Ruegeria pomeroyi DSS-3: one gene and its partner. The protein of the gene in region 1 interacts with the protein of each later gene in a pairwise test. Links are inferred from orthologs where the notes say so. Each region holds a gene or a part of one and is shown in the gene's direction. Other genes may lie near its edges.

The links. Proteins that work in one complex are often made in the same cells at the same time.
Region 2: the proteins of rplK (region 1) and SPO_RS15810 interact in binary tests that used the Escherichia coli proteins (3 or more experiments, as listed by UniProt). The link is inferred for Ruegeria pomeroyi DSS-3 from one-to-one orthologs.

What each region holds. Positions count from the first base shown.
Region 1 is NC_003911.12:3,720,715-3,726,034, reverse strand. Bases 151-3,069 are described here. They hold rplK (50S ribosomal protein L11), read left to right. Parts: upstream 151-1,356; coding sequence 1,357-1,782; downstream 1,783-3,069. Other genes in these bases: SPO_RS17790 (hypothetical protein), read right to left, coding at 2,573-3,069; rplA (50S ribosomal protein L1), read left to right, coding at 1,784-2,482; SPO_RS22320 (Hint domain-containing protein), read right to left, coding at 151-1,126. Outside these bases: more of SPO_RS22320, read right to left, coding at 1-150; more of SPO_RS17790, read right to left, coding at 3,070-3,400; SPO_RS17785 (glycosyltransferase family 2 protein), read left to right, coding at 3,595-4,521; rplJ (50S ribosomal protein L10), read left to right, coding at 4,813-5,320. UniProt on the Escherichia coli protein: Forms part of the ribosomal stalk which helps the ribosome interact with GTP-bound translation factors.
Region 2 is NC_003911.12:3,325,869-3,333,426, reverse strand. The notes cover bases 2,749-5,747. They hold SPO_RS15810 (50S ribosomal protein L11 methyltransferase), read left to right. Parts: upstream 2,749-3,808; coding sequence 3,809-4,687; downstream 4,688-5,747. Other genes in these bases: SPO_RS15800 (DUF1127 domain-containing protein), read right to left, coding at 5,214-5,432; SPO_RS15805 (hypothetical protein), read left to right, coding at 4,787-5,131; SPO_RS15815 (MATE family efflux transporter), read left to right, coding at 2,749-3,809. In the rest of the region: SPO_RS15825 (YeeE/YedE family protein), read right to left, coding at 1-1,008; SPO_RS15820 (MFS transporter), read left to right, coding at 1,178-2,410; more of SPO_RS15815, read left to right, coding at 2,415-2,748; crossover junction endodeoxyribonuclease RuvC, read left to right, coding at 5,764-6,261; Holliday junction branch migration protein RuvA, read left to right, coding at 6,258-6,932; Holliday junction branch migration DNA helicase RuvB, read left to right, coding at 6,979-7,558. UniProt on the Escherichia coli protein: Methylates ribosomal protein L11.

The sequences.
Region 1 (5,320 bases):
GACCGGTCACCCGGTTTTGCGGTACCTTGATCGGGTTGGCCAGGGCATGACGACAGGCCCGGTTGCGAAGCCGTTCCACAAATGACCGCGCGCGCCGGCCTTCGACGATGGGCCGGGCGGGTCGCATCGCCAGCGCAATCGCACCCCGATTCTGACTTTGCTCGATCTGGGTAAAGACGTCAGTCCCCAGCACCCGCTCGACCTCTGCACCCAGCAGCAGCGTCTCGGCTGGCAGCCCGTTTGCAAACACGATCTCGTGCCGGTCCAGCGCGAAATGGATGTACCGGACCGGGCCGGTTGCCGGTCGTAGGGCAATACCGTGTAACCCCGTCAGGCGTCGCGCGGCGATCAGGATTTCGTCCGAGCCATACATGCGTCTGGCGATCCGACTGCGCAGCAACACCCTGTGTTGTTGCGACAAAAGCAGTGGGTGTGTCGGTATGGATGGCGCAAAGCTGTGTGCAGGGATCACGACCGGTGCCACACCATGCGACAACAATTGTGTCGCTAAGCCGACCCGGCGCGTGCCGATCCAGCGGATCGGCTGCGGTCCGTGGTCAAGTGTCTGGACCAGATCCCCGACCGCAAGGGTTTCGACCGGGCGCGCGCCCTTTGGTGTCGCGATGCGGGTGCCCGCCGCGAAACAGATGAAATTAGTCTGCTGCCGGTTTGCCGCGATATAGGTGGTATCGACCGAGACACTGTCGAGTGAGACGGAAACGATCGCCTTGGCCTCCATCGCGACCCAGTCGTCATTGGCGGTCATTTCAGGCGCCAGATACAGATCGCCGTCGGTGGTCTGAATGACAACGGCGGTGATGTTGGCGGTGCTGCCATCGGCATAGGTGAGGGTGGCGTTGTAGACAACGCCGGAATCGAGCGTGTGGGCGACGCCGTCCACCGTCATCGCGTCCGGCGACCAGAAATCGTAATTGTCGGAATTTATGTCGGTATCGTCATCGGCGTCATTGACCACCACGTCGACGATATGATCGTAGAGCGGGTCGCCGGGCGACCCGTAGCTGCCGAGAATGTTAGACGCGCCTTCGGCGTAAAGATCGCCCTCATAGCTGTCGATATCGCCCGCGTTCCCAAGGTAAAGCGCGTTCCAGGAATAGATGGTCATGACTCAGCCGTCTGCTTGCAACAGCGCACAGAACATCAGGTGCGGCTTAAGATTCGATTGCCGCCGGGCCGGTTGCGCTTGCAAAACACCCTGATCCGGTCTATCCGCACGCGATGCCGTCCCAGGGCGGCGAATCCCGTGGGAGACGGAAGGGGCGCGCCCCCGATGTCGGACCACATCAATAGCATCTGCCGGATCGCGTTCCGGCGGAGTTGAAAAGGAGAAGGCCAATGGCCAAGAAACTGATCGGCACGCTGAAGCTTCAGGTGCCCGCAGGCAAGGCGAACCCGTCGCCGCCAGTTGGTCCGGCGCTGGGTCAGCGCGGCATCAACATCATGGAATTCTGCAAGGCGTTCAACGCCAAGACCGCAGACATGGAAGTGGGCGCACCCTGCCCGACCGTGATTTCCTATTATCAGGACAAGTCCTTTACCATGGACATCAAGACGCCGCCGGCGTCGTATTTCCTGAAGAAAGCAGCCAAGATCCAGTCGGGCGCCAACAAGCCCTCGCGCGAGACCGCCGGCACCGTGACCGTCGCTCAGATCCGCGAGATCGCCGAAGCGAAGATGAAGGATCTGAACGCCAACGATATCGACGGCGCAATGCAGATCATCCTGGGCTCTGCCCGGTCCATGGGCATCGAGGTGAAGTAAGATGGCAAAGCTTGGAAAACGCACCCGCGCTGCCCGCGAAGCCTTTGCCGGCAAAGAAGAGCTGTCGGTTGAACAGGCCGTCGCCCTGATCAAGTCGGCCGCCTCGGCCAAATTCGACGAGACCGTCGAGATCGCGATGAACCTGGGCGTCGACCCGCGTCACGCTGACCAGATGGTCCGTGGTGTTGTCGGCCTGCCCAACGGCACCGGCAAAACCGTGCGCGTCGCCGTCTTTGCCCGTGGCCCCAAGGCTGAAGAAGCCCAGGCCGCAGGTGCGGACATCGTTGGCGCCGAGGACCTGATGGAAACCATCCAGTCCGGCAAGATCGAGTTCGACCGCTGCATCGCGACCCCGGACATGATGCCGGTTGTCGGCCGTCTGGGCAAAATCCTCGGCCCGCGCAACCTGATGCCGAACCCCAAAGTCGGCACCGTGACCATGGATGTCGCTCAGGCCGTGCAGAACGCCAAGGGCGGTGAAGTCCAGTTCAAGGTCGAAAAGGCCGGTGTCATCCATGCCGGCGTCGGCAAGGTGTCGTTCGACGAGGCCAAGCTGGTCGAGAACGTTCGCGCCTTTGTGGATGCCGTGGCCAAGGCCAAACCGGCTGGTGCTAAGGGCACCTATCTGAAGAAGATCGCGCTCAGCTCGACCATGGGTCCGGGCGTGTCGGTTGACGTGGCAAGCGCCTCGGGCAACTAAGCGGTCAGGCTGGCGGTTCTGGCCGCCAGACACAAATACGGAAACCCGGCCCGCATCCTGCGGCGCCGGGTTTTCCTTTTTCGGGTGGTATCAGCCCGTCTGGCCCAGCAGGTTGCGTTTCCAGCGGCCCAGCAGGATGCGCACGCGCCGGGACAGAGGCGGGCGCCGCTCCATATAGAACCGCGCCCGCGCGCCCATGAAATCGTCCTGATACCCCCTCAGGAAGGGGGCAATTCCCCGGCCCGCATGAAAGGCCGCGCGCACCTCGGCCATGCGTGGCCCCCATTCCTGGCAATGAAAGATGCGCAGCTCGGGGCTGTTCGGCAGTCGCAGGCCAAAGGCACCGGATTCCGCGCAATAGAGTTCCACCGCCGCTTCGGAGCCGAACCGGCCAAACGCATCGGCGCCGCTTTGCTGAGCCTGCTGCGCCTTGCGCCAGACCGGCGCCGGCAGGATCGCGAAACAGTTGCTGAACCGCTGCGTTTGCATCAGGCCCGTTTCGGGCAGGGTCGTGTCGGCGCGAAACGGCAAGGTCGAGCCGGTCAGAAACGCGGCGCCGTGGCGCGCCATTGCTTCCATTGCCTCAGCCTGCCAGGGCAGATTGGACTCGCGATAGGGTAGGGTATCGAGCCGCACGATACAGGCCAGGTCGTCGCCGATCAGATCGAATTGCTGCCACAAGAGGCCGGTTTCATTTTCGGTCGTCTGGGCGGGATCGGTCTGCCCCGCGATCACCAGCTCGGCGCCGAACTCTGAGGCGAGGCTGCGCAGCTGGTCGGCGATGGCCGGGTTCTGGCCGACATGCACAACAAGACGATCCGGCGGCTGGTCGAAAAACTCCATCCAGTCGCGCAGGACAACGCAATGCGCGGGCTGCAGGACAAAGGTCAGAAGTGAGAAACCGCTTGCTTCGGTCATCGGCCTCCGCCTTTTGCGTTGCACTGCCTTGGGCGGGGCTGCCCGTTGCGTGACGGGATGCTAGCAATGGCCTTTGCCCGGGTCAACGCGCGCCAGGCCCGCTTTGACTCGTCGCCGGGCGGCGGTATAGGCTACGCGGCGGAAAAGAGCGGCATATCAACGAGGCAGGCAGTGATGAACGATCGGAACCCGGCATGACGGTGCCTTGGCAAGTTGGCGCCATTCTGAATGAGCCCCTGGCCGATACGCTCCGCTTCGCCGCCTGGTATCTTGAGGCTGGCGCCGAGGCAGTGACCCTGCTGTTCGACAATCCACAAGACCCGGCAATCGCGATCCTCGACGGGCATCCGCGCGTCACCTGTGTGCCCTGCACGCCCGAATTCTGGGCCGATCTGGGGCTGACCCCCGAGACCCGGTTCACCAAGCGGCAGAACGTGGCGCTGACCTGGGTCTATCGGCAGCAGGCCGAAGGGTGGTTGCTGAATGTCGACGCCGATGAGTTCATGTGGGCGCCGGGGGACGGCATCGGGGCATTCCTGGCCGCGCAGCCGGTTGAGGCCGAGGCGATCCGGGTCGAGACCGCCGAGATCGTGGCGGTGCACGACGGGGCCGCGGGCCCGGTCTATCGCCTGCCGATGGAGCGCGACGCCGCGCGCCGGGTCTATGGCGAGAGCGCGGCGCTGTTCGGGCCCCGGCGCAAGGGGTTGATCGGCCATCCGCAGGGTAAATCCTTCATCCGCTGCGGGTTGAAGGATGTGGCCCTGCGTCAGCACTGGGCACAGCGGCAAGGCGGGGCCGAGATGGCCGAAACCTTTGTGCCGGTGCGCGGCGGCAGAGCGGCGCTTCTGCATCATATCGGGCTTGACTACGACATCTGGCGGGCCAAGCTCGACTGGCGGCTGGTATCGAGCGGCTTTACCGTGCCCCTGACCGAGCGGATCCGGGCGCTGATGGACGAGCCCGACGCCGAGAGCCGCCTGCGGGCGCTGCACAGTGATCTGCACGCGGTTGAGCGGGCGCGGCTCGATCGGTTGCGAGCCGAGGGCGCCTGCCTGGAACCGCCGGTCGATGTGGACGGAGTCGCGGCCCGGGTCTTTGGCGCGACCTTTGCCGTCACCTGACCCTGTGCGAACGGTTGTTTTACCCCTTGGAAACCCCGCCGCTCTGGCCTAAGAGGAGGGGCGAGGTAAAGCGTGCGATTCGTCGTGCGCTTTATTTTGTTTCGTCCAAGACGGTGGGTGGCTGCATCCGTAGCCTTAATTTCCTGCCTGAGACGGGTAAAGACCAAAGAGATCGGGGGCTCGACCCTCGGGCGATTATTTGGCTCCACCCCGTAAAACGGACATGAACGCCGGGTGCGAGCCCGGCAAATATGAGCCGGGATGTTCACCATCCCAAATTTGGAGAGAACTGTGGATAGAGCCCAGAAAGAGAAAGTGGTCGAGGAACTCGGCCAGATCTTCGAAAGCTCTGGCGTCGTGGTGGTTGCTCACTACGCCGGTCTGACAGTTGCCGAGATGCAGGACCTGCGCGCGCGTGCACGCGAAGCGGGTGGGTCTGTGCGTGTTGCCAAGAACAGGCTCGCCAAAATCGCCCTTGAGGGTAAGCCGTGTGCAAGCATGGCCGACCTGCTGACGGGTATGACCGTTCTGACCTATTCCGAGGACCCCGTGGCAGCAGCCAAGGTGGCCGAGGGCTTCGCCAAGGATAACAAGAAATTTGAGATCCTCGGCGGTGCAATGGGCGAGAACGCTCTGGACCGTGCCGGCGTCGAAGCCGTGTCGAAAATGCCGTCGCGTGAAGAGCTCATTGCTCAGATCGTGTCCTGCATTGGCGCACCTGCTTCGAACATCGCTGGCGCGATTGGCGCACCTGCAAGCAATATCGCTGGCATCCTTTCCACCATCATCGAGAAGGCGG
Region 2 (7,558 bases), 400 kb from region 1 along the record:
CCCCACCCACATGAAGAACAGCGCCGCCCAGGCGGTACCGACAAAGATCGAGCCTCCGGTCACGCCCGCGCCGATGGCGCAACCGCCCGCAAGCATGCCGCCGAACCCCATCAGCGCTGCGCCGATCATCGCCTTGCGCATGGTGACCGGCCCGTCAAAGGCCTGGATCTTCATCTCGCCCGCCAGCGCCGCCGCGATCATCGCGCCGATGAACACGCCGGGCACCAGCCCGACGTCGAATTCCAGAACCGCGTTGCGGTCCAGAAAGAACATCAGCGTATGCGCCGAGGGGCCGGTAAAGGTGGCGCTTTCGATCTGTACCGGCTCGAACGCGACCTGGCTCAGCGCATAGGTGAGCACCCAACCCAGCGCGACGGCAAAGCCCACGCCCGAGGCAAAGACCAGCCGCGCCGCGCCGATCCTGTGGCGCCGCGCCAGCACCAGCGCCAGCACCGCGCAGACCAGGCCGAGTACCAAACCGCCGTATTCCGGCAGGCCAAAGGTGCTGAGCAGGTTCATGTTGCGCCCGCCCTCGGTGATCCACAGCGCGGCCAGCTTGTCGCGCAGGGGTGACAACAGGCCCGACAGGCTCATCTGTGCCACCACCGCAAAGATCAGCCCCGACACGACCGAGCGCAGGTTGCCGGTGGCCGCCAGCACCAGCAGCCGCCCCGAGCAGCCGCGTGCCAGAACCATGCCAGCGCCGAACATCAGCCCGCCGATGATCGCCCCCGACCAGCTGCCGGGCACCGCCATCATACGGGCATCGGCACCGTTCATCAGCCCCATCAGCTGCGCCGCCTGCACCCAGACCAGCGCGGTCGAGAAGGTCAGCAGCCAGACCGCCACCTTGTCCTCCATCCGGCCGCGTGCGAATTCGACCGTGGCCGCGCGCAGGCAGAACCGCGACCGCTGGGCCGCGACACCAAAGGTGATGCCGGTGATCAGCCCGAACAGGGCGGCGGTTGGGGCTTCGCCGATGCGTTCGACAAGGCTGACAAGGTCCATGACGCTCTCCGCGCTGCAAAAGTTGCGCCGTTATAGCGACACATTCCGATATGTGATTTGATTTAGGTCATGCGGCTGTGCCGGACTGTCCTGCGCGCTGGTGCAGGGTGGATGTGCGGCGCTGGCTTTGCTCTCGCCAAGATCGGGGAATGGGCGTAAGGCATTTGCCATGTTTCGACCCGTCCCCCTGTCTCAGGCCGCCAGCCTGCCGTTCTGGCGCCGACCCATCACGCTGTTGTTTGTGATGGCCATCGCCATGCCTATCGCCTTCAATGCATGGAGCGCGCTGCTCAACAATTTCGTCATCGAGGTGGCCAATTTCGACGGCGCTGATATCGGCCTGCTGCACACGGTGCGCGAGATTCCGGGGTTTCTGGCCGTTGGCGTGATCGCGGTGATCCTGGTGATGCGCGAGCAGGTGCTGGGGATGATCTCGCTGGTATTGCTGGGGCTGGCCACGGCGGTCACCGCCTGGTTTCCCAGCCTTGGCGGGCTCTTGATGGTGACCCTGTTCAGCTCGATCGGGTTTCACTATTACGAGACGGTGAACCAGTCGCTGCAACTGCAATGGCTGTCCAAGGAGAGGGCGCCGCAGATGCTGGGCTGGCTAGTGGCCACGGGATCGGCCTCGACGCTGGTGATCTATGGGCTGATCGTGCTGACCTGGGACCGGTTCGAGCTGAGCTACAATACGGTGTTCATGGCGGCAGGTGGACTGACCGTGGTGATCGCCCTCTTTTGTCTGCTGGCCTATCCGCAGTTCGATGCCCCGACGCCGCAAACCAAAAAGCTGATCCTGCGACGGCGCTACTGGCTGTACTACGCACTGCAATTCATGGCGGGCGCGCGGCGTCAGATCTTTGTGGTCTTCGCGGGGTTCATGATGGTCGAGAAGTTCGGGTTCGACGTGCACGAGCTGACCGGACTCTATCTGATCAACCTGGTGATCAACATGGGTGTGGCGCCGCTGTTGGGCCGGGCGGTGGCCCGGTTCGGAGAGCGCCGCACGCTGGTCTTTGAGTATTCCGGGCTGGCGCTGGTCTTTGCGGCCTATGGCGGCATCTACTGGTTCGGCTGGGGCGTGACGCTGGCGGCGATCCTTTACGTGATCGACCATATCCTGTTCGCCTTGGCGCTGGCGCTGAAAACCTATTTCCAGAAGATCGCCGACCCAGCCGATATCGCCCCCACCGCTGCTGTCGCCTTTACCATCAACCATATCGCGGCGGTGTTCCTGCCGGTGTTGCTTGGTCTGCTCTGGGTGGTGTCGCCCTCGGCGGTGTTTGCCCTGGCGGCCTGCATGGCGCTGATCTCGCTGGGTCTGTCGCTGCTGATCCCGCGCCATCCCGAACCGGGCAACGAGACGGTGCTGTCGAAATACATGCCCGCCCCGGCGGAATAGCCCGATGGAGCGGCGCGGGCGGTTCCTCAGCGGTTCGACCATGGGCCATGTGGTCCGCATGACCCTGACCGGCGCGATGGGGATCACCTTTGTCTTTCTGGTCGATGCGGCCAATCTCTACTGGATTTCCCGGCTGGGAGAGCCGCGTCTGATGGCGGCGATCGGGTTTTCCTTTGCCATCCAGTTCCTGTCGGTCAGCGTCGGCATCGGGCTGATGATCGGCGCGGTGGCGCTGATCTCGCGCGGGATCGGGCAAGGGCGGCGCGGGCTGGCGCGGCGGCACGCCACCAGCGCGATGATGATCGCCTTCGCGGTTCAGAGCCTTGCCGGGTTGCTGATTTTCCTGTTCCGCCACCAGATCGTCGCCCTGTCGGGCGCGACCGGCGAAACGGCAATACTGGCCGCGCGCTATCTGGCTTTGACGGTCCCGTCCCTTGGCGTGATGGCGGCGGGAATGGTTGCCAACGGCGCGCTCAGGGCCGAGGGCGACGGGGTGCGCTCGATGTCTGTCACCCTGACCTCGGGTGGGGTCGCGATGGTGATCGACCCGTTCCTGATCTATGGCCTTGGCATGGGGCTGGACGGGGCCGCGCTGGGCGTTGTGCTGTCGCGGTTCGTCATGCTGGCCATGGCGCTGCGCTTTGCCACCGGGCCGCACGACCTGCTGGCCCGGCCCCGGCGGCGCGACGTCATGGGAACGCTGCGGCCTTTCATGGCGATTGCGGTTGCGGCGATCCTGACCCAGTTGGCCGCCCCGGTCGGCAATTACATCCTGACCTCGGTCATGGCGCAGTTTGGCGATCAGGCGATGGCGGGTTGGGCCGTGGTGGGGCGGCTGACGGTGGTGGCCTTTGGCGGCATCTTCTCGCTGGCGGGGGCCATCGGCGGTATCTTTGGTCAGAACTTTGGCGCCGGCGAACATGCGCGCCTGCGCAGCACCTATCGCGACGCGGTTCTGTTCGGCCTTGGCTATACGCTGGTGATGTGGGCGGTGCTGAGCCTTGCCGCCCCCGGTATCGGGGCGGTGTTCGACCTGCAGGGACCGGCGCTCGACGTACTTCATGCCTTTACCCATGTGGGCGCGGGCGGATTTGTCTTTGCCGCGCTGCTCTTTGTCTCGAATGCTGCCTTCAACGCGATGGGCAAGGCGCGGCGGGCGACGCTGACCAACTGGCTGCGCGACGGGGCGCTGACGCTGCCCGCCGCGCTTTGGCTGGCGGGCGCCTATGGGGCCGAGGGCGTGATCTATGCGCAAGCGCTGTGCAGCCTCGTGGTGGGGCTGGGGGCCGCGTTCTGGGGCTGGCGGTTCGTGGTCAGCCTGGGCCGCCGTCACCTGCCACGGCTTGACCTCGCGCCGCCACGGCCCTACGCGCATCCTGACAGATACAGGAGACGCTGATGCCCACCTTTACCGCGCTGACCACCCTGACCGGCAAATCCCAGGCCGAGGCGCTGGGCGAGGCGATGGAGACCCTGACCCCCGAACCCACCGGTATCGGCGTGTTCGAGTTGGAGGACGGCTCGGGCCTGTGGGAAGTCGGCGGCTATTTCACCGAGACCCCGGACGACACCGCGCTGGCGCTGCTGGCGGCGGTGCATGGCGCCCAGCCCTTCGTGGTGTCGGAATTGCCCGAGACGGATTGGGTCGCCCATGTCAAACGCGAGCTGTCGCCGGTCGAGGCGGGGCGTTTCTTTGTCTATGGCAGCCATGACGCCGACAAGGTGCCCGAGGGCCGTATCCCGCTGCTGATCGAGGCGTCGATGGCCTTTGGCACCGGCCACCACGGCACCACGCTGGGCTGTCTGCGCGCGCTGGACGGGTTGATCGAGCTGGGGTTCAGCGCCGCCAAGGTGGCCGATATCGGCTGTGGTACCGCGGTTCTGGCAATGGCGGCGGCGCGGGTCTGGCAGGGCGATTTTCTGGCCTCGGATATCGACGCGGTTGCGGTCGAGGTGGCCGAGGCCAACCTGAAGGCGAATGGCATGGCGGGCGCGGTCACCTGTCTGGAGGCGGCGGGCTTTGACCATCCCGATCTGGCGGCACAGGCGCCCTATGACCTGATCTTTGCCAATATCCTGAAAGGGCCGCTGGTGGCGCTGGCCCCGGACGTCGCATCGCATCTGCGCCCTGGCGGCTATGCGATTCTGTCCGGTATTCTCAACGAACAGGCAGATGATGTGATCGCGGTTTATGCGCAGGCTGGAACCAATCTTGTCGATCGTGGGGTGATTGGTGACTGGACCACGCTGCTGCTTCGCAAAATCGACGCATTTTAGGCCAGTTTTACGGGCATTTTAGGCATGGGCCTTGGTTTTGCCTCATTTCGACCGTAGCTTGGATCCAACGCTGGTGGGGGCCGGTGTATGGAGGCTGCCATGGTCGATAACAACGTTGACTTCGACCAACGCATTCGTCGATTGAACAAGAAGCACGAGGCCCTGTCGCGCGGCTATACGGCCCGCATGCGCAAGGATGGTCTGATCGAGCTGAAGCCGCGACGCGGCGGTGGCCGCATGCCGCTGCGCGCGCTTGTGTTGCTCTGCGGAGCGGTTCTTGCTTTCAAGGCATTCCTGTTGGCCAGTCTTGGCCCGGACAGCTATGACGCCCGCCTGTCGCGCCTGGCAGAGGGCACGCCGGTCGAACAGGCCGGGGCCTGGGTGATGCAGGCCGATCCGGCAAGCCTGTTCCTGGCCGAACAGATCGGGCCCATTCTGCGCTGACTTTCCCTCGGCAAAGAAAAAACGCCGCATGCACGTAATCTGCATGCGGCGTTTGCTGTTGTCCCGAGGGAGCGGGATGAACTCAGTAGGCGGTCTTGCCTGCGACAACGGCGTCGATGTCGGCGCGGCTCATGCCGATGTCTTCCAGTTCGCGGTCGCTCAGCGCGGTCAGCGCGTTGCGGGTGGCGCGGGCGTCGTTCCAGGCGACAAACGCGTTTGCGATGATAGAGCCAAGGGCAGCGATACGGCCAACGAGGCCGAAGGAGCCTTGGGCGAAGCGGGTGGTGTCCAGTGCGGCCATATCCGTGCGTCCTTTGTGGTTTGGTGAGTGGTGGTCGTTGTTTCAGCGGGGCATCTAGGCGTCGAAAATCGACAGCACAAGCACGGAAATTGCATGTTGGACATGCGCTGTGTGCATAGGTGCGAAACGCCGAAATCCCTTTGTAACATTGGTGAAAACGGGTGGTAAAACCTGTCGCTTTCTGCAATGCAGCATGTCGTTTTCGTGCCAGAAGTCGAAAACGGATTTCGAGGCGTCGCAAACATGCGTGAGCGTAAAGCGCTTGGAAAATGTTCCCCTTTCGTGCTAATCCGTGAGAAAAGTTACAACAATGGGCAGGCGGGGCGGAGATATGCGCATTCTAGGCATCGATCCCGGGCTGAGAACGCTCGGCTGGGGCGTCATCGAACAGCGCGGCAGCCGGCTGTCGCATGTGGCCAATGGGCTGTGTCATTCCGACGGCGACGACCTGGGCGAGCGGCTGTTGTCGCTGCACAATCAGATCGTCGAGGTGATCGAAGAATACCGGCCCGATCAGGCCGCGATCGAGCAGACCTTTGTCAACAAGGACGGGGCGGGCACGCTGAAACTGGGCCAGGCGCGCGGCGTGGCGCTGCTGACGCTGGCGCAGGCCGGGCTGCCGGTGGGCGAATACGCCCCCAACCGGGTCAAGAAGACGGTTGTGGGCGTGGGCCATGCCGAAAAGGAACAGGTCATCCACATGGTCAAGCTGCAATTGCCAGGCTGTCTGCCCAAGGGGGCGGATGCGGCCGACGCGCTGGCCATCGCCATCTGCCACGCCTATTACGGAAGCGCGCAGGCGCTGAGCCAGAGGGAGGTGCGGGCATGATCGGCAAGTTGACGGGGCGGCTCGACTATCGGTCCACCGACCATGTGCTGATCGATGTGCGCGGGGTCGGCTATATCGTCTATTGCTCGGACCGGACGCTGGCGGCACTGCCCGGCGTGGGCGAGGTGGTGGCGCTTTATACCGATATGGTGGTGCGCGAGGACCTGATGCAGCTTTTTGGCTTCATGTCGCTGGCCGAGAAGGAATGGCACCGGCTGCTGTGCTCGGTCCAGGGGGTCGGGGCCAAAGTGTCGCTGGCCATTCTGGGCGCGCTGGGGCCGGACGGGGTGAGCCGGGCGATTGCGCTGGGCGACTGGGCCTCGGTCAAGTCGGCCAAAGGCGTGGGGCCGAAGACGGCGCAGCGCATCGTGCTCGACCTCAAGGACAAGGCGCCGGGCGTGATGGCGATGGGCGGCACCGTGGCCCAGGCGATGGAGGGCGCGGTAGAGGTGGTCGAGGTGATCGAACCCGCCGCTCCGGCACCGCGCAAGGCCGCGCCGCCCGGCGGCGCCGGTGCTGCGACCGCTGGCGCGCTGTCGGCGCTGTCAAATCTGGGCTATGGCCCCTCGGACGCGGCCGCCGCTGTGGCTCAGGCCGCCGCCGAAGCGCCCGAGGCCGGAGAGACAGACCTGATCCGCGCGGCGCTGCGCCTGCTGGCGCCCAAGACATGAGGTACGCTCGATCCGCCCTGGCGGGCGTCCTCGCGGGAGATGACAGATGACCGACGCCGATCCCACCCTGCGGCCCGACCCCTTGCCCGAGGACAATGACCGCGCCCTGCGGCCGCAGGCGCTGGACGAATTCATCGGCCAGGCCGAGGCGCGGGCCAATCTGCGCATTTTCGTGCAATCGGCCCGCCAGCGGGGCGAGGCGATGGATCACACGCTGTTCCACGGCCCACCCGGCCTGGGCAAGACCACGCTGGCGCAGATCATGGCGCGCGAGCTGGGAGTGAATTTCCGCATGACTTCGGGGCCGGTGCTGGCCAAGGCGGGGGATCTGGCGGCGATCCTGACCAATCTCGAAGCGCGCGATGTGCTGTTCATCGACGAGATCCACCGGCTGAACCCGGCGGTCGAAGAGGTGCTCTATCCGGCGATGGAGGATTTCGAACTGGACCTGGTGATCGGCGACGGGCCCGCCGCGCGGACCGTGCGGATCGAGTTGCAGCCCTTTACGCTGGTCGGGGCCACCACCCGCATGGGTCTGTTGACCACGCCGCTGCGCGACCGGTTCGGCATCCCGACCCGGCTGCTGTTCTACACGGTTGACGAACTGTTCGAGATCGTCAGCCGCA